3 regions of the Dolichospermum circinale AWQC131C genome follow, and region 2 is predicted to be linked to each of the others. Evidence: predicted binding sites of a transcription regulator. Region 2 holds the regulator's gene; each other region holds the start of a gene.
The links. The regulator HrcA, encoded in region 2, represses chaperone genes, less so after heat shock. The targets are predictions, from matches to a motif close to TTAGCACTCNNGANTCNNGAGTGCTAA.

Region 1 (4,000 bases), on a different contig from region 2:
CCCGCAAAAGTAGGAATCAACAAAAAACAGCCGCCCCCTTACGGAAGCGGCCATTATTTAAACTAGGAAAACTACGAAAAGATTTTAGTAGTCGTAATCTCCGCCACCCATACCAGCGCCAGCAGCAGGAGCGCCATCTTTAGGTTCTGGCTTGTCAACAACAATACATTCGGTTGTCAACACCATACCAGCGATAGAAGCCGCATTTTGCAGAGCAGAACGAGTTACCTTAGCGGGGTCAACAATACCAGCAGCCAACATATCTACAAATTCGTTGGTAGAAGCATTGAAACCAATATTGAAATCCTTCTCTTTGACTCTTTCAGCAATGACAGCGCCGTTTTGACCAGCGTTTTCTGCAATTCTCTTGAGAGGAGCAGGTAAAGCGCGAGCGACGATTAAAGCGCCTGTCAACTCTTCATCTTTGAGGTGGCTATTAGCCCAAACTTCCAATTGAGGAGCGAGGTGAGCCAAGGTTGTACCACCACCGGGAACAATACCTTCTTCTACAGCAGCCTTGGTAGCGTTGATAGCGTCTTCCAAGCGTAGCTTCTTGTCCTTCATTTCGGTTTCGGTAGCAGCACCAACTTTCACAACAGCTACACCACCGGACAATTTAGCCAAACGCTCTTGGAGTTTTTCTTTGTCGTAGGAAGATTCGGTTTCTTCCATTTGACGACGGATTTGTTCGCAACGAGCCTTAACACCAGCTTCATTACCTTCAGCCACAATGGTGGTGCTGTCTTTGGTAATGGTGATGCGACGAGCTTTACCTAAGCTTTCTAGCTTAGTGGTATCTAGTTTCAAACCAGCGTCTTCGGTGACAAGTTGACCACCAGTTAAGACAGCGATATCTTCTAGCATAGCCTTACGGCGATCGCCAAAACCAGGAGCTTTCACAGCAGCAACGTTGAGAACACCGCGTAAACGGTTAACTACCAAAGTTGCTAAAGCTTCTTTTTCGATGTCTTCAGCGATAATTACCAAAGGACGGCCGGAACGAGCTACTTGTTCGAGGACAGGAACTAAATCTTGGACTAAAGCAATCTTCTTGTCGGTTAACAAGATGAAAGGCTCATCAAAAACGGTTTCCATGCGCTCTGCATCGGTAGCGAAGTAAGGGGAAATATAACCCTTATCAAAGCGCATCCCTTCGGTGATTTCCAATTCGGTGGTCATAGACTTCCCTTCTTCTAGGGAAATTACGCCTTCTTTACCCACCTTGTCCATAGCTTGAGCAATCATGCTACCGACTTCTTCATCGTTACCAGCGGAAATTGCTGCAACTTGAGCGATCGCCTTAGAATCTTCTACAGGGCGAGCGTGTTCAGCAATTTTTTCCACTAAAAACCCAGATGCTTTATCAATACCGCGCTTTAATAAAATCGCATTAGCACCAGCTGCAACGTTCCGCAAACCTTCTTTAACGATAGCGTGAGCCAAAACGGTAGCGGTGGTTGTACCATCACCCGCAGCGTCGTTGGTTTTAGAAGCAGCTTGACGAATCAGAGCCACGCCAGTGTTTTCGATGTGGTCTTCTAATTCAATTTCCTTAGCGATGGTTACACCATCATTAACAATTTGTGGTGCGCCGAATTTCTTTTCTAGAACCACGTTACGACCCTTAGGACCCAGGGTAACAGCTACAGCTTCAGCCAGAATATCAATACCACGCTCTAGAGCGCGACGGGCGTTTTCGTTGTAAATAATGCGCTTTGCCATAATAAGTCTAAATCCCGATAGTAAATTGAATTTGTCTTCAAATTGGTGAATGGTAAAGAGATAATAGGGAAAACTCTTGACCTATCACCTATCCCTAACTAGCTAACGACTGCTAGAATGTCTTTTTCAGACAGGAGTACATATTCTTCAGTACCCAGTTTGATATCAGTGCCGGCGTACTTGGAGTACAACACCTTATCGCCAATGTTGATGTCCATTGGTTGACGGCTACCGTCGTCATTACGCTTGCCTGGTCCTACAGCGGCGATTTCGCCTACTTGGGGTTTTTCCTGGGCATTATCGGGCAAATACAAACCGCCTGCGGTTTTTTCTTGGGGGGCGCTCACTTTGATGAAAACGCGATCGCCCAGGGGTTTAACGGTGGAAACGCTTAGAGATACAGCTGCCATACAAAATTTCTTGCTTTCTTAGCACTCTCGACTCATGAGTGCTAATTTAGCGAAAGATCGGACATAATAGCAATACCGACTCATGTACGGGTTTCCGAACTCAGGACAGGGTGGCTGTACTTAAGTGCAAATATCCAATTATTTTAGTTGTCAGGGTTTGTTGCGTAAGTAATGAATATTTTGATATGGACAAATTTATTTGCAAACCTGGGAAATTGTTATAGAACTGTAATCAGGGATCTACTTTTCGCAGTAAGAGTACAGTCATCCACAAACAGCCATCTCATCCCCAAAACTACTGGGGATTAGGGATTAAGGAGCAAGGACCAAAGAGCAGGGAATAGGGAATAATTGCCAATTACCCATGACCCATGCACACAAAAACTCTAGACTTTGTGTAACCACAAACAGATAAATGCTCAATTCTGTTACAAATCCGCTAGTCTAGAACTTGGGGATGTTCTTAACCAGGATTGGGGGAGCGATAACCCCATCAGTTATCAGACAGCCTCAATCAAGCATCTTCACAACTCAAGTCAAAAACTTGCGTGTTTGTTGTTCTAGAACGATAATGGTATATTACCTAGATGCGGTCTGGCATCGCCAGTTAAGCCCAGAAGTCATGAGATCAGGTCATCCAAGACCAGTGAATTGGCAATTAGTATGGTGAAAAAATCTGCATTTTTAACCCATACTTTAAAAACCTCCCCGGTTGATTTTGAACCTCTCAATGGAGGCTTCACAACCGAAGGATATAGTAAGCAGCAGTGGACTAATGAAAGCGCGGGTGAGTTTTAAGCTAGGGTAATCTTGAAAAAATACCAACTTGTGACTCACAAGGACGATGATTTAATCAGGGTTTTTTGGCCTGCACCTTTCAAATGGACATATAATAGCGCATTATGAAGACTACTGCTATACGTATCCTTACTAGACTTTTTCCGTCCACCTACTAGGATGTTGAAAGTGACTACCACTTTTAAGACTTAGAGGCGATCAAGATAAGTTCAGTGGGAAAAAGACAACACAATCCAGTCATCCACCATACAGGATAACTATATCAACACCCTAATGGATCGAAGCGCGAAAAGTGCCACTGTTATGAAAGAAACCAGCATGAAAGAACACAAACGACTTCTACTGATTGATGATGACCCCAACCTCATCTTGCTGGTGAAGGATTACTTAGAGTTCCGAGGCTATGAAATCGGAACGGCGGAAAATGGAAGAGAAGCTCTGGACATTTTAGAACATGACGTTCCAGATATGATTATCTGTGATGTGATGATGCCAGAAATGGACGGATACACTTTTGTCGAACAAGTCCGACAAAACGAACGCACTGGCTGGATTCCTGTTCTCTTTCTCTCAGCTAAAGGACAAAGTACGGATAGAGTTAAGAGTTTAAATAAAGGCGGGGACGTATATATGGTCAAGCCTTTTGAACCTGAAGAACTTGTAGCACAAGTAGAATCTGCCCTTAAGCAAACTATTCGTTGGAAAGAACACCAAACAAAAGGAAGTGACAATGTTTCTCGCATCCAAGTTCCTTTCGATGTTCAGCTAACCCCAACGGAACTAAAAGTTGTACAGTTTGTGGCTAGGGGTTTAGCTAACCGTGAAATCGCTGAAGAATTAAATGTCAGTCAGCGTACTGTTGAAAGCCATGTCTCCAATATGTTAGGTAAAACCAATCTCCACAACCGCACTGAATTGGCGCGTTGGGCGATTGAAAATCAAATGGCCTAAACAATTTTAAATTTTGGATTTTGGATTTTGGATTTTGGATGATTTATCTAAAGTCTAAAGTCCAGAATTTATGCTTTAGAAAAATTACGCTGGAGATAAAAATTTACATCTTGATAAAT
Region 2 (6,846 bases):
ACTGATGATTTATTTAATCCTTTTCCAGAAGAAGCTAATAGAAGATTAATTTCCCAGCTTACACAATTGCATTTTGCCCCGACAACTTTAGCGGTGGAAAATTTACAAAGTTCTGGGGTATTGGGGGAAATTCACCTCACAGGAAATACAGTGATTGATGCTTTGTTAAATGTGGCTGCAACTAAACCAGTTTGTCATATACCGGGTTTAGATTGGCATCAATATCGGACAATTTTAGCAACGGTTCATAGACGGGAAAATTGGGGAGAACCGCTGCAAGATATCGCTGAAAGTTTTTTACAGATTTTAGAGAAATTTCCTGATACAGCTTTATTATTACCATTACATAAAAATCCGATAGTTAGAGAACCATTACAAAAATTGTTGGGGAATCATCCCCGGATTTTCTTGACAGAACCTTTAGATTATGCGGAATTAGTGGGGGCTATTGAGCGATCGCATTTAATCTTAACAGATTCTGGTGGTTTACAAGAAGAAGCCCCCAGCTTGGGTAAACCAGTGTTGGTTCTCAGAGATACCACAGAGAGGCCAGAAGCTGTCACCGCAGGTACAGCCAAACTCGTAGGTACACAAACGGAAAATATTGTCGCAGCCACTAGTGAACTACTCAGTAACCCAGCCGCTTATACCAAAATGGCCACCGCCATTAATCCCTTTGGCGATGGCCATGCAGCAGAACGCATTTTACAACTTGTCAAAAATTACTTGTCACTACAGCTAAATACCTAAAGCCCTCCGGGTTTGATAACCAACAACACCATCTACACGCAGTCCGTTACGTCTTTGAAAGTGACGAACCGCGTTAATGGTTCGTGAACCATAAACACCATCAACCCTAATCCCTAAAGCCCTTTGGATTTCTCGCACTCGTTCACCCCTTGTGCCATATCCTACAGTTAATCTACCGCCAACACCGTACCTAGAACGGTGTCTACGATAAGAATAGCCAGGAGTGTTACCAATCCATCTTTCAGCAGCATAGTATCCCCGGTAACGTCCCGAGGAAATTCTCGCAAATCCATTTCTCACATTTCCAGTATCACCAATGTATGAACCATTTTGAACACAAGCTATGGATGAATTATCGGTGCTAGGTCCTGTACGAATATTCAGACAACTACCATTAGTCCTGACATATTCTGCGGAAGCAAACTGCATTTGAGCAACTGTAGCTAGTAATATACTCACACCAGCTAAAGTTAACCATGCAGAAGATTTAAAAAATTGTCGCCAATTCAATACCTGTCCTAATTTAGGTAAATTTAATGCCAAATTTCCATTTGTTTCTTCATCTTCTATATACATATAGGAATAAGCCAAATATTCCATGATCATCTGCTCCTTTATGTGAAGTTTTACGATACTTTTGTTTAGATTTAATCTTCATTGATTTTATAATTCTTTGCTGAAACACATTGGCTGCTATATTCCGCCATTTGAACTGTCACATCAGGTATTTGTAATGAAATCATCAATTACATAAAGTCATTAGTAGTTTTAGTTTCCCACACCATTAGCACTGAGAAAATTATCGGCACGAATTGGATTACCATTACGCCAAATTTCTATTTTTTCTGGGCTAATTAAGTAGGAAAAAGTGCCATTATCTGCTCTATATCTGTTATTATTAACTTTCCAAGCTCGGATTTTTAAAATTTGATTTGGTGCTTGTTTTAATTTCCCCAAATAAAATAACTGATTATTTTCCTCACAAACTTTAATACTCGCTGTTGCTGTCTCTCCAGTTATAACTGAAGTCCCATTACATTCAGTATTATTACTAACAGGTAAAACGGGCTTTGGGGTCAGGGAAATCGGTTCATTTATCGGTGTTTTTACCATAGTAGTTGACGGTAATAAACTAATAGGATTACTAGCTAAACGACCATCGGGGTAAAATTCAAAATGCAGATGAGGGGCAGTGCTATTGCCTGTTGAACCCATTTCAGCAATAATTTGACCTTGTTTGACCTGTTGACCTTTACTGACCAGTAGACGGCTATTGTGTCCATAAACGGTCACACTACCATGAAGATGTTTAATTTCGATAAAATTGCCTAATCCCCAATTGTCCCAACTAGCTTTTACCACTGTACCAGCAGCAGCAGCCAAAATCGGTGTACCTTTTGCTCCCGCAATATCAATTCCTTCATGTTCATATTTACGAAAACCTTGAGAAATAATTCCTTGGGTCGGCCAAATCAAGCTAGTATCAGGTGCGGGTGCGGAGTTAATTAGAGAAACTGTCTGAGTCAAGGCCGGGGAAACCCTATTTAACACCAAACAGCAGGATATTAAACCTATTAAAGTATAATTGCAAAAGCGGTAAATATTAACTTTTTTCATCAGTTTCTAGCCTAGTAATTGCTATAGCAGCGAAAAGGAAGTCAGAGCCGACTGTTGTAAATGAAAAAATGCTATAGTTGTTTCCTAGTTCAATCTCAAATCTGTCACATCAGGACAATTATTACAATTATTTGGTTAAATTTACAACTTATGCAACAGGGTGAAAATAAATGACCATTCCCTAGTCTTATAAACTAGGAATTTTTTCTATCATTAATTTACATTTCTTCCGATTATACGGTAGTTTCCAATATAATGAGGTTTTGTTTGTAGTCAGGGCTTTAGCCCTGATCTTATTTCCGTAACGTTTCAAAGAGAGAAACTTTAGTTCTCACTACAATCTAGAATATTATCCCAGTTGCGTAAATCCTGAATTAGTTAAATATTGTATTTTCAACTCCTTTCTTATTTTCTATTTCTATAGGTGGCCGGACACACAAATATATTAAAGCTCCAAATAAAGGCATTGCAAATAACCAAAATAACTGATTATTTTCCCACCCCCGTCGCATCATATCATCTCCTAGTAACGTTGGAAATAATAAACTCAACATGATAAAGTCTAAACTCATGACATGAATAAACCTGTTATTTTGCCACTGGTGGAGAAAATCACTCCCATCTCCTTGTAAACTAAAGGTAAATAAAACCGTTGCAACCAACGTTAATAAAATTCCCAAAATCCGGGAATCTAGTATTTTCAAAAATGAATTTTTTTTACCTATAAACTTTTGATTAGGTTCTCTTAAAGCCAAGTATGGTAAAAGTGCAAATGCACCTAAAGCAAAAGTACCAATAGCAAAAGGCCAAGCGGGGATTTTTTGACCTCTACCATCAAAAAAGACCACTCCGCTATATATAAAAGGCCAAACCCCCATGATATTAAATAAACATATAATCAGGGGATTAATTTCTTGCCAATTTCCTGTAGAAAGATTTTTTATTAATTCAAAAGTATCAGGTTGTTCGGGAGGAGCAAAGAAAAAGGCATAGGAAATAAATCCTAGCCATAATAGACCAAAAGTGATTTTTCTCATCATGATTGAAATATAAAAAGTTGCAAAAACAAAAGCATTTAAAAATAGCTAAAGTCACCAAAAAACCTGTTCCCTATTCCCTTGTGATCATGGCAATTTTTCAGACCAATTTCCTGGAAATTAACTAACTAAAAGCCTCTGAGAGATAATCTGCTGCTGCTGCGACCACAGCGATCGCACTTTCATAGTCTAACCTAGTTGGACCCAAAACCCCCACACTTCCCACCGGCACAGAACCCCGACGATAAATAGCAGAAATCAAAGTACAAGTGCGAATAGGTTTGAGAGGATTTTCTGCACCAATTCTTACCGTTACCTTCGATTTACTAGTATCATCTATTTCCGACTCTTCACAAATTAAATGCCAAAGTTGGTCTTGTTCCTCTTCCAACAATTGCATAATTGTTTGCACCTGTTGTATTTGAGAAAATTCTGGTTGTCGTAAAACCTCTCCGATACCCTTTACCATAATTTGTGTAGCTGTCGGTGCAAGAGCGCGATTAGTTAATTCTACCAAAGAACTTTTCAATAATTCGCCATAAACTCGAAATTCTTGATCCAATTCATTCCAATCAAGATAGCCTATTTCTAATAAACTTTGTCCTCGTAAGTGACTATTTAAAAAATTAGAAACAATCTGCAATTGATGATCAATTACTTCCTCATTTGGTTTAATTACTGATGATTCTGAAAATAAATCCATTACCTTAGAATGGGTTTCATAACTATCAGTAACCACAATCAACATAATCTTACTAGCTTCAATTTGCACCAATTGTAAATGGCGTAACTTTGCTATTGTAGTTTGCGGCATTGTGATTAAGCTAATACAACCGCTTAATGTTGCTAAAATTTGTCCCGCACCTTGTAGCAAAGCTTCTAAACTCCAATCTTCCCAGTGTAGACGTTTTTGCAATACCGCTTCTACTTCTTTCACTAAGGTCTCTGATGGTACAATTAATTGATCCACATAAATCCGATAACCAGAATCAGAAGGAATTCTCCCCGCAGAGGTATGCGGTTGATAAAGTAACCCTGATTTTTCTAAGCCCCCCATGACATTGCGAATAGTAGCCGAGCTAACACCTAAATCAAACCCATCAATTAGGGCTTTAGATCCTACTGGCTCTGCTGTAGCGATATAATGACGCACAGTGGCCGAAAGTATATTTTGTTGGCGATTAGTCAAATGGACTTGCATAGCTGATATTTTTACTGTAGGCAAATTTTAATCAAAAGTTGAAAAAATGCGTGGTTTGCACCAGCAAAACCCCAAAAAAGAATTAATTATTAATTAATATAAGATAGCAAATTATATACACATATTGTCTTCATTAAACACAAAATTTACCTTCCGCATTTATTGGCTGTGTTCGTCATCAACACATAGCTGAAAACTGAACATCAGGTAAATTTCTAACTTTTCAGTATTATCTCATAGTACCCTAACATAAGCTGTGGTTTTAGTTACAAAATAAATATTAATATTTCTTTGTGAATATACAAACTTATCAACTAGAGGAAGAGAAGGAAAGAATCTTCCCTCTTCTCTCTTCCCTAATATTGCGGAACTGAAGGATCAACTAAAATCGAGTAAGCATCAATACCACCCATAATGTTTTTAACATTTGTAAATCCTTGATCAACTAACCATTGACACATCTGAGCGGAACGAATACCATGATGGCAAAGAACTAGAGTTTCCATAGAAGGATCAAAGCGAGTAGATATTTGTTGACTCCATTGCTCATATTCACTTAAAGGAAGATTGACAAATCCCTCTATTCGTGATATAGCCAGTTCTTGGGGTTCACGCACATCTATTAACTGAATCGTGCCTTCATCCGCAGTAAGGCATTGTGCTAGGTATTCAACACTAATTTGAGTAAAGGGTTGAGCAAATGATTTATCCGTCATGCAGTTTTTCTAAAAAATCCTATACTATTTATGTTGGCAGAAAAAACTGGAAAATATAACTAGTGTGAATAATAATCTAAATAATAAACCCTCACCTTTAAATTTCCTTGTAGTTGCTTTCGTAACGCTATTAATAGTTAGTCTTGCGGTATTTTACTGGGTTTTCGGCAAAAATTCCCCCAGCCTCGTAGTTCCCAATTCTCAACCCAGAGCAGCCATATTCGTCCCGAAATTCTCACCAGCAATGGTTTCATTATTGGTAAATCCCGACGCTTTACAGAAAATAGCACAAAAAAGGGAATTTTCTCAAATCAAAAATAGTCTATTAGCCAAAAGTAATATAGATTACAAAGACGATATTCAACCCTGGCTGAATAATGAAATTACCCTAGCTGTCACAACCCTAGATATAGACCGCGACCCAGACAACGGACTACAAACAGGGTATTTAATGGCACTTGCCACCAAAAACCCAGTAAAAAGCCGTGAATTTTTAGAATTATTATTTTCTAAACGAGCGTTTGCAGGAAATAATTTAGAGATTGAACGATATAAAGGTGTCAAAGTTATTTATGATCATCAAGAATATTCACCGTCCCAAATATCAAATAGTTTAGCTGGTGCAATTGTTAATAATTTTGTTTTATTTGCAAATCACCCCCAAGTCATCAAAGCAGCAATTAATAATTTACAAGCGCCAGATTTAAACTTAGTTAGTTCTCTTGAATATCAAAAAGCTAGTCAACAAATACCCAAAAATTCTCTAGCTGTCACCTTCTTTAATTTACCCGAAATTAGTAAATGGCAGAAATTAGAATTAGCGGAGTCAACTTATCATAGCCAAATTCTATCTTTAGCCTTAAATTCTCAAGGATTGTTAGCAGAAAGTACCTTTTTAACAAACTCCCAAATTGTACCTCCATCTTTGCCATTATCTCAACCTGTTGCAGCATTACAGTATATTCCAGAATCAACAACTTTGGCAATTTCTGGAGCGAACTTGAGTAATTTAGGTAATAGTGATTTAGCAAAACTGTGGAAACAAGGAACAGCCACTATTTACGGTTCTAGTGAAGATGGTATTTCTCGACTCATACAACCTTTAATAAAAATCCAGCAAAACTTGAATTTAAACTTTAGTCAAGATATTTTCACTTGGGTAACAGGAGAATACGCTTTAGCTTTATTAACCAATTCAGAAAATGCAATTCCTAATTGGGTATTTGTAGTCGAAAAAACGCCGCAATTAGCGGCAGGTATAGCACATTTAGATAATATTGCTAGTAGCAGTGGTTTTAATGTTATTTCCCTGACCTTAAATGGACAGAAAGTATCAGCTTGGACACAAATTATAACCACAAATCAGAATAATCAATCTATCAATTTGGAAACGAAAGTCAAAGGAGTACATACAACTTTAAATAATTACGAGATTTTCACTTCCGATTTAAACATACTAAAAGAAATTTTGAGTCAAAAGCAAAGATCTTTACTAGAAAATCCCAAATTTAAAAATAGTCTTGGT
Region 3 (6,846 bases), on a different contig from region 2:
AGGCTTTGGGGCGGAAGTGAAACGCCGGATTATGATTGGTACTTATGCCCTTTCCGCTGGTTATTATGATGCCTATTATTTGAAAGCGCAAAAAGTCCGCACTTTAATTAAACAAGACTTTGAAAAAGCTTTTGAAAAAGTAGATGTTTTAATTTCTCCCACTGCACCCACTACCGCATTTACAGCCGGAGAAAAAACTACCGATCCTTTGAGTATGTATTTGAATGATTTAATGACTATTCCCGCTAATTTAGCTGGTTTACCAGGGATTAGTTTACCCTGTGGTTTTGATAGTCAAGGTCTACCAATTGGGCTACAAATAGTTGGCAAAGCTTTGGGAGAGGAGCAACTTTTCCAAGTAGCTTATGCTTATGAACAATCAACTAATTGGCATTTACAAAAACCAAAAATTGTTTAATTTGTCAGTTGTTAGTGGTCAGTTGTCAGTTGTTAGTTGTCAGTTGTCAGTTGTTAGTTGTCAGTTGTCAGTTGTCAGTTGTTAGTTGTCAGTTGTCAGTTGTCAGTTGTTAGTTGTCAGTTGTTAGTTGTCAGTTGTCAATTGTCAGTGGTCGGTGGTTGGTTGTCAATTACCATAGAAATTTCAAAAGTATGAGATCATCAAGATCATATACACTGTTTTTTTAAACTCAACAATCATCGAAAGCAATATAAACAAATGGAACAAAATCGTCAGTCAACCGTAATCATTACAGGTGCTTCTTCGGGAGTAGGTTTACAAGCAGCAAAGGCTCTCGCTAATAGAGGACAATGGCACGTTATTATGGCTTGTCGTGATTTAATCAAAGCTGAGAAAGCTGCTAAAAGTGTGGGAATGCCTGCAAATAGCTACACACTCATGCACATTGATTTAGGCTCTTTAGAAAGCGTTAGGCAATTTGTCAACAATTTTAGGGCTACTGGTAGAAGTTTAGAGGCTTTAGTTTGCAATGCTGCTATTTATATGCCTTTAATTAAAGAGCCTTTATTTTCTCCCGAAGGTTATGAATTAACTGTCACTACAAATCACTTGGGACATTTCCTACTGTGTAATCTGATGTTACCAGATTTGCAAAAGTCATCTGCTACTGATAAAAGATTAGTCATTCTAGGAACTGTTACCCATAACCCAGATGAATTGGGTGGTAAAATTCCCCCTCGTCCAGATTTGGGTAATTTTGAGGGTTTTGCAGCAGGTTTTCAAGACCCAATTACAATGATTAATGGTAAGAAGTTTGAACCAGTTAAAGCTTATAAAGATAGTAAGGTATGTAATGTTCTCACTATGCGCGAACTACATAACCGTTTTCATGAATCTACTGGAATTACCTTCAGTTCTCTCTATCCTGGTTGTGTAGCTACAACGGCTTTATTCCGCAATCATTACCCTCAGTTTCAAAAACTTTTCCCTCTGTTTCAAAAATATATTACTGGGGGATTTGTTTCTGAGGAATTATCAGGAGAGCGTGTTGCTATGGTAGTTGCTGACCCTGAATACAAACAATCTGGTATTTATTGGAGTTGGGGAAATCGTCAAAAGAAGGATAGAACATCTTTTGTACAAAAAGTTTCTCCCCAAGCACGAGATGACGAAAAAGGTAAACTGATGTGGGAACTTAGCGCTCGGTTGGTTGGCTTAGGAAAAGAGTCTGAAAAGGCAAAATCTCTTATCTAATTGCTAATTGATAGTTGATAATTGATAATTTAAAGTTGTCAATCGTCAACTATTTATTATCTATTACTAGTTGTTAGCTTTACATTACTGTTTGATTGCCTTACATTACTAGTTGTTGGCTTTACATTACTGTTTGATTGCTTTACATTACTAATCGTTGGCTTTACATTCTTTTCTTTTATATTGAATAATAAAAGGGGAAGGATTTAGCATCTTTAGGCTTGACATAAACTTTTTCTTGTGGTTCTAGCTTTAATTCATCAAACCGTTCCCGTGTTAAATGGGCTGTCATCATTTGTCCATCATCTAAGGTTAATTCTACTTGAATTTCCCAACCTAAATGAATAATTCTACTAACTGTAGCTGGTACTGTTGTGCCATTAGCAACTGTTTCAATGATAATATCTTGAGGACGCAAAAATGTTTCTGGATGTGTTGACTCAAATCCACTACTTTGGAAAATTTTAGCAGAACTAGGTAATACATTCACAGGACCGATAAAACTCATCACAAATGCGGAAGCAGGATGATCATAAATTTCTGCTGGTGTTCCTACCTGTTCAACTTTACCTTTATTCATCACTACAATTTCATCAGCAACTTCCATTGCTTCTTCTTGGTCATGGGTAACAAAAACTGTGGTAACATGAACTTCATCATGCAGACGACGCAACCAAGCTCGTAAGTCTTTACGGACTTTAGCATCAAGTGCGCCAAAAGGTTCATCTAATAATAGTACATTGGGTTCTACAGCCAATGCTCTAGCTAAAGCTACCCGTTGTCTTTGTCCTCCAGACAATTGCGAAGGATAGCGATCGCCTAATCCGCTTAATTGTACTAGTTCTAGTAGTTGTTCTACCTTACCTTGAATTTTCTTTTGCGGAGCTTTGCGAATTTCCAAACCAAAGGCGATATTTTTACGAACAGTTAAATGTTTAAATAGAGCATAGTGTTGAAAGACAAAGCCAATATTTCGTTCTTGCACACTTTGATAAGTAGCGTCTTTCCCTGTCAGAATGATTTTACCTGTATCCGGCATTTCTAAACCAGAGATTAACCGCAATAAAGTAGATTTACCAGATCCAGATGGACCGAGTAAAGCTACGAGAGAACCACTTTGAATTTCCAGATTTACCTGTGCCACGGCCTGGAAACTACCAAATTGTTTAGAGACGTTTTCTACTACTATACCCACTGATGCTACACCTCTGCAAATAATCTACGGTTTTTAAGTAGGAATACCGTACTTTACTTATATCATAAATATTTGCTGTGTTGTGATTAAGATTTGTAAATGAAAAGATATTCAGTCTGTTTTTCAGATGGGATGAAAGATAATGGATTCAGAAAATGTCTGATCTCCTCACCAAATTACCATAAAATAATGAGCGGGGTATCTCCAAAGATTGAGGAAAATGAGATGAGTTTATTAAAAGATCAGGTAGCAATTGTCACTGGTGCATCACGAGGAATTGGCAAAGCGATCGCTTTACAATTAGCCTTTGAAGGTGCAAAAGTAGTTGTTAACTACGCTAGTTCTAGCACAGCAGCAGATCAAGTGGTAGCAGAAATTACCGCAGCCGGAGGTGAAGCAGTTGCTATTCAAGGAGATGTTTCTCAAGAGAATCAAGTAGATACACTGATTAAAACCACCTTAGAAAAATTCCAGCGAGTGGATATCTTAGTTAATAACGCTGGTATTACTCGTGATACCCTGCTGCTAAGAATGAAATTAGAAGAATGGCAAGCAGTGATAGACATTAATTTAACTGGCGTATTTTTATGTACAAAAGCAGTCAGTAAAATTATGCTTAAACAACGTTCAGGGCGGATTATTAATATTGCTTCCGTAGCTGGACAAATGGGCAATCCTGGACAAGCCAATTACAGTGCTGCCAAAGCAGGTGTGATTGGTTTTACCAAAACCGTAGCCAAAGAACTTTCTTCCCGTGGAATTACTGTAAATGCCGTTGCTCCAGGTTTTATTGTCACTGACATGACCAGCGATATTAAAGCCGAAGGAATCTTACAATATATTCCCCTGGGGCGTTTTGGTCAACCGGAAGAAATTGCTGGTATGGTAAGATTTTTAGCATCTGATCCCGCAGCAGCCTACATCACTGGACAAGTATTTAACGTTGACGGTGGCATGGTGATGTAGTTTGATCATACGAAAATACACAGATCCCTGACCCCTTTGAGAAGTTAGGGATCTATGCTTATAATCATTTGCATTGATTATTGAGTATTCTTTGCCAAACAGTAAAGCCTAACAGCAAGATAATACCAGCAGCAGTAGCCAGGATCACAGATAAAGTCATGCCCTGGACTTTCATAGCCAGCAAATTACAGCCCAAAGTAATAGACCATAAGATAAAAGCCGCATTGCGTTGGGATAGTCCCCAAGCCAGTAAACGGTGGTGCAGGTGATCCTTACCAGGTGTACTCAAAGGGTTTTTTCCGGCCATAATCCGGCGTATAAACACTTGAGTAGTATCAATAACTGGTAACAGTAAAAATAAAACTGTAGGTATGAGGGCGTAAACAGTATTTAGTTGGAGTTTACCTAAGATGCTGGTTGCTGCTAAAACATAACCAAAAAAGTATGCTCCAGCATCACCCATAATAATGTGTGAGGGGTAAAAATTATGGCGTAAAAAGCCCAAGGCAGCCCCTCCCAAAGCCGCTAGAACTAAAGTAGCAGCAGCGCGATTATCAAACTGAGCAGAAACTCCTAATAAACTAATAGCAGTAATGAAACTGATACCACCTGCTAAACCATCCATACCGTCCATGAGATTAATAGCATTAGTGATTCCTACTACCCACAGTACAGTTAAGGCCATGGATAAGAGAGAATCAATAGGTGTACCAAAGACAACGTTAATACTGATACCGTTACCAACTAACAAAAGTGCTGTCGTCACCTGGGCCCATAACCGCACAGAGGGAGGTAAGCCAAATTGGTCATCAATAAAGCCAACCAGAACTAAAATAGAACCACCCAGGAGAATGGTTAAGACTTGAGCTAAAACCCCCTGAATTTCAATTGGCCGCAAGAGACTAGCTAGGACCAAAGCCGCAATTACACCCGCGTAGATTGCCAAACCGCCGGCATTAGGCAAGGGTTCTTGATTCAGTCGTCGGGCATTGGGTTGGTCTGCCCAACCTACCTCTAGGGCAAATTTGCGAATTGTGGGAATTAAAAACCAGGTGACACTTGAAGCTAATAGAAATGTAAACACTACAGCTAACCAGCCGGACCCGCTAGGTTTAGCAATGCCAAGGGATATAAGGAAGTTTTCTAGATTCATTTGCTCCCAAGACAATCATGGGTTTTATAGTTAAATATTAGTATCAACTGTTAATAGTAATGTACTTTGGGATTTTGATTGTTCATCTCAATTGTGAAATAAGAAATAAATTATGAAAAGGGATTAGCACTCTTGGTCAGTGAGTGCTAAATTGTCTAATGGAAGTATATAGAGAAATAAAACATGGCCAAGGTTATTGCATTTAAGGAAGAATCACGGCGTGCTTTAGAAAAGGGTATTAACACCCTAGCGGATGCGGTGAAGATCACTTTAGGTCCAAAAGGACGGAACGTTCTATTAGAGAAAAAATTTGGTATTCCCCAAATTGTTAACGATGGGATCACCGTTGCCAAAGAAATTGAATTAGAAGATCCTTTAGAAAATACTGGTGCTAGACTGATTCAGGAAGTAGCATCTAAAACCAAGGATATAGCTGGGGATGGCACTACTACTGCCACAGTTCTAGCACAGGCCTTGATTAGGGAAGGTTTAAAGAATGTTGCAGCGGGAACAAATCCCATGAGTTTGAAACGGGGTATTGATAAAACCGTTGAGGGACTGGTAGCAGAAATTGCCAAAATTGCTAAACCTGTAGAAGGAAGTGCGATCGCTCAAGTGGCCACAGTTTCCGCTGGTAATGATGCTGAAGTTGGCAATATGCTGGCATTGGCTATGGAGAAAGTAACCAAAGATGGTGTCATTACTGTAGAAGAATCTAAATCCCTGACTACTGAACTAGAAGTAGTGGAAGGGATGCAGATTGATCGGGGTTATATTTCTCCCTACTTCATCACCAACAACGAACGGATGACAGTAGAATTTGAAAATGCCCGCATCCTGATTACTGATAAAAAAATCAGCAGCATCCAAGATTTAGTACCTATTTTAGAAAAAGTTGCCCGTTTAGGTCAACCTTTACTAATTATTGCTGAAGATGTAGATGGTGATGCTTTAGCAACTCTGGTTGTGAATAAATCTCGTGGTGTGTTGGCTGTAGCTGCCATTAAAGCCCCTGGTTTTGGCGAGCGCCGTAAGGCTATGCTAGAAGATATTGCCATTCTCACCGATGGACAATTAATTTCTGAGGAAATTGGTTTAAGCTTAGATACCGCTACTTTGGAAATGTTGGGAACTGCTGTAAAAATCAACATTGACAAGGAAAACACCACAATTGTCGCTGGTAACACTGTTAAACCAGAAATCCAAAAACGAATTGCTCAAATTCGCAAACAGTTGGCAGAAACGGATTCCGATTATGATACCGAAAAACTGCAAGAACGCATTGCTAAGTTAGCCGGTGGTATTGCTGTGATTAAAGTTGGTGCAGCCACGGAAACCGAACTCAAGGACAGAAAACTCCGAATTGAGGACGCACTTAATGCCACTAAAGCAGCGGTAGAGGAAGGTATTGTTCCCGGTGGTGGTACAACATTGATTCATCTATCTACTAAGGTAGAGGAAATTAAAGCCAGACTCTCCCCTGAAGAAAGAATTGGTGCTGATATTGTCAAAAAAGCCTTAGAAGCACCCCTGCGACAAATTGCAGACAATGCTGGAGTGGAAGGTTCTGTAATTGTTTCCAGAGTTCGGGAAACTGCCTTAAATATTGGCTATAACGTAGCGACGGGGGAATTTGAAGACTTAATTGCTGCCGGTATTATTGATCCTGCCAAAGTCGTTCGTTCCGCTTTACAAAATGCTGCTTCTATTGCCGGTATGGTACTCACCACTGAAGCTATTATCGCCGAAAAACCTGAGAAACAACCCGCTGCTCCTGATGCTGGCATGGGCGGCATGGGCGGCATGGGTGGTATGGGCGGTATGGGCGGTATGGGCGGTATGGGCGGTATGGGCGGCATG

Region 1: a site for HrcA is predicted at 2,151-2,177, ahead of groES (co-chaperone GroES). Genes of this name have one in related genera too.
Region 3: a site for HrcA is predicted at 5,110-5,136, ahead of groL (chaperonin GroEL). Genes of this name have one in related genera too.

The regions. Positions count from the first base shown of each region.
Region 1 is NZ_APIY01000380.1:41-4,040, reverse strand. It holds gene groL (chaperonin GroEL) at 85-1,722, opposite strand; gene groES (co-chaperone GroES) at 1,821-2,132, opposite strand; gene ACIR131C_RS0100285 (response regulator transcription factor) at 3,204-3,881, shown strand.
Region 2 is NZ_KE384594.1:15,085-21,930, reverse strand. It holds gene wecB (non-hydrolyzing UDP-N-acetylglucosamine 2-epimerase) at 1-750, shown strand, start outside; gene ACIR131C_RS0104185 (peptidoglycan-binding domain-containing protein) at 739-1,350, opposite strand; gene ACIR131C_RS0104180 (M23 family metallopeptidase) at 1,519-2,367, opposite strand; gene ACIR131C_RS0104175 (hypothetical protein) at 2,742-3,407, opposite strand; gene hrcA (heat-inducible transcriptional repressor HrcA) at 3,529-4,605, opposite strand; gene ACIR131C_RS0104165 (rhodanese-like domain-containing protein) at 4,962-5,321, opposite strand; gene ACIR131C_RS0104160 (DUF3352 domain-containing protein) at 5,386-6,846, shown strand, end outside.
Region 3 is NZ_KE384605.1:29,980-36,825, forward strand. It holds gene gatA (Asp-tRNA(Asn)/Glu-tRNA(Gln) amidotransferase subunit GatA) at 1-418, shown strand, start outside; gene ACIR131C_RS0109040 (protochlorophyllide reductase) at 677-1,672, shown strand; gene ACIR131C_RS0109045 (sulfate/molybdate ABC transporter ATP-binding protein) at 1,851-2,867, opposite strand; gene fabG (3-oxoacyl-[acyl-carrier-protein] reductase) at 3,093-3,833, shown strand; gene ACIR131C_RS0109055 (MraY family glycosyltransferase) at 3,898-4,986, opposite strand; gene groL (chaperonin GroEL) at 5,170-6,846, shown strand, end outside.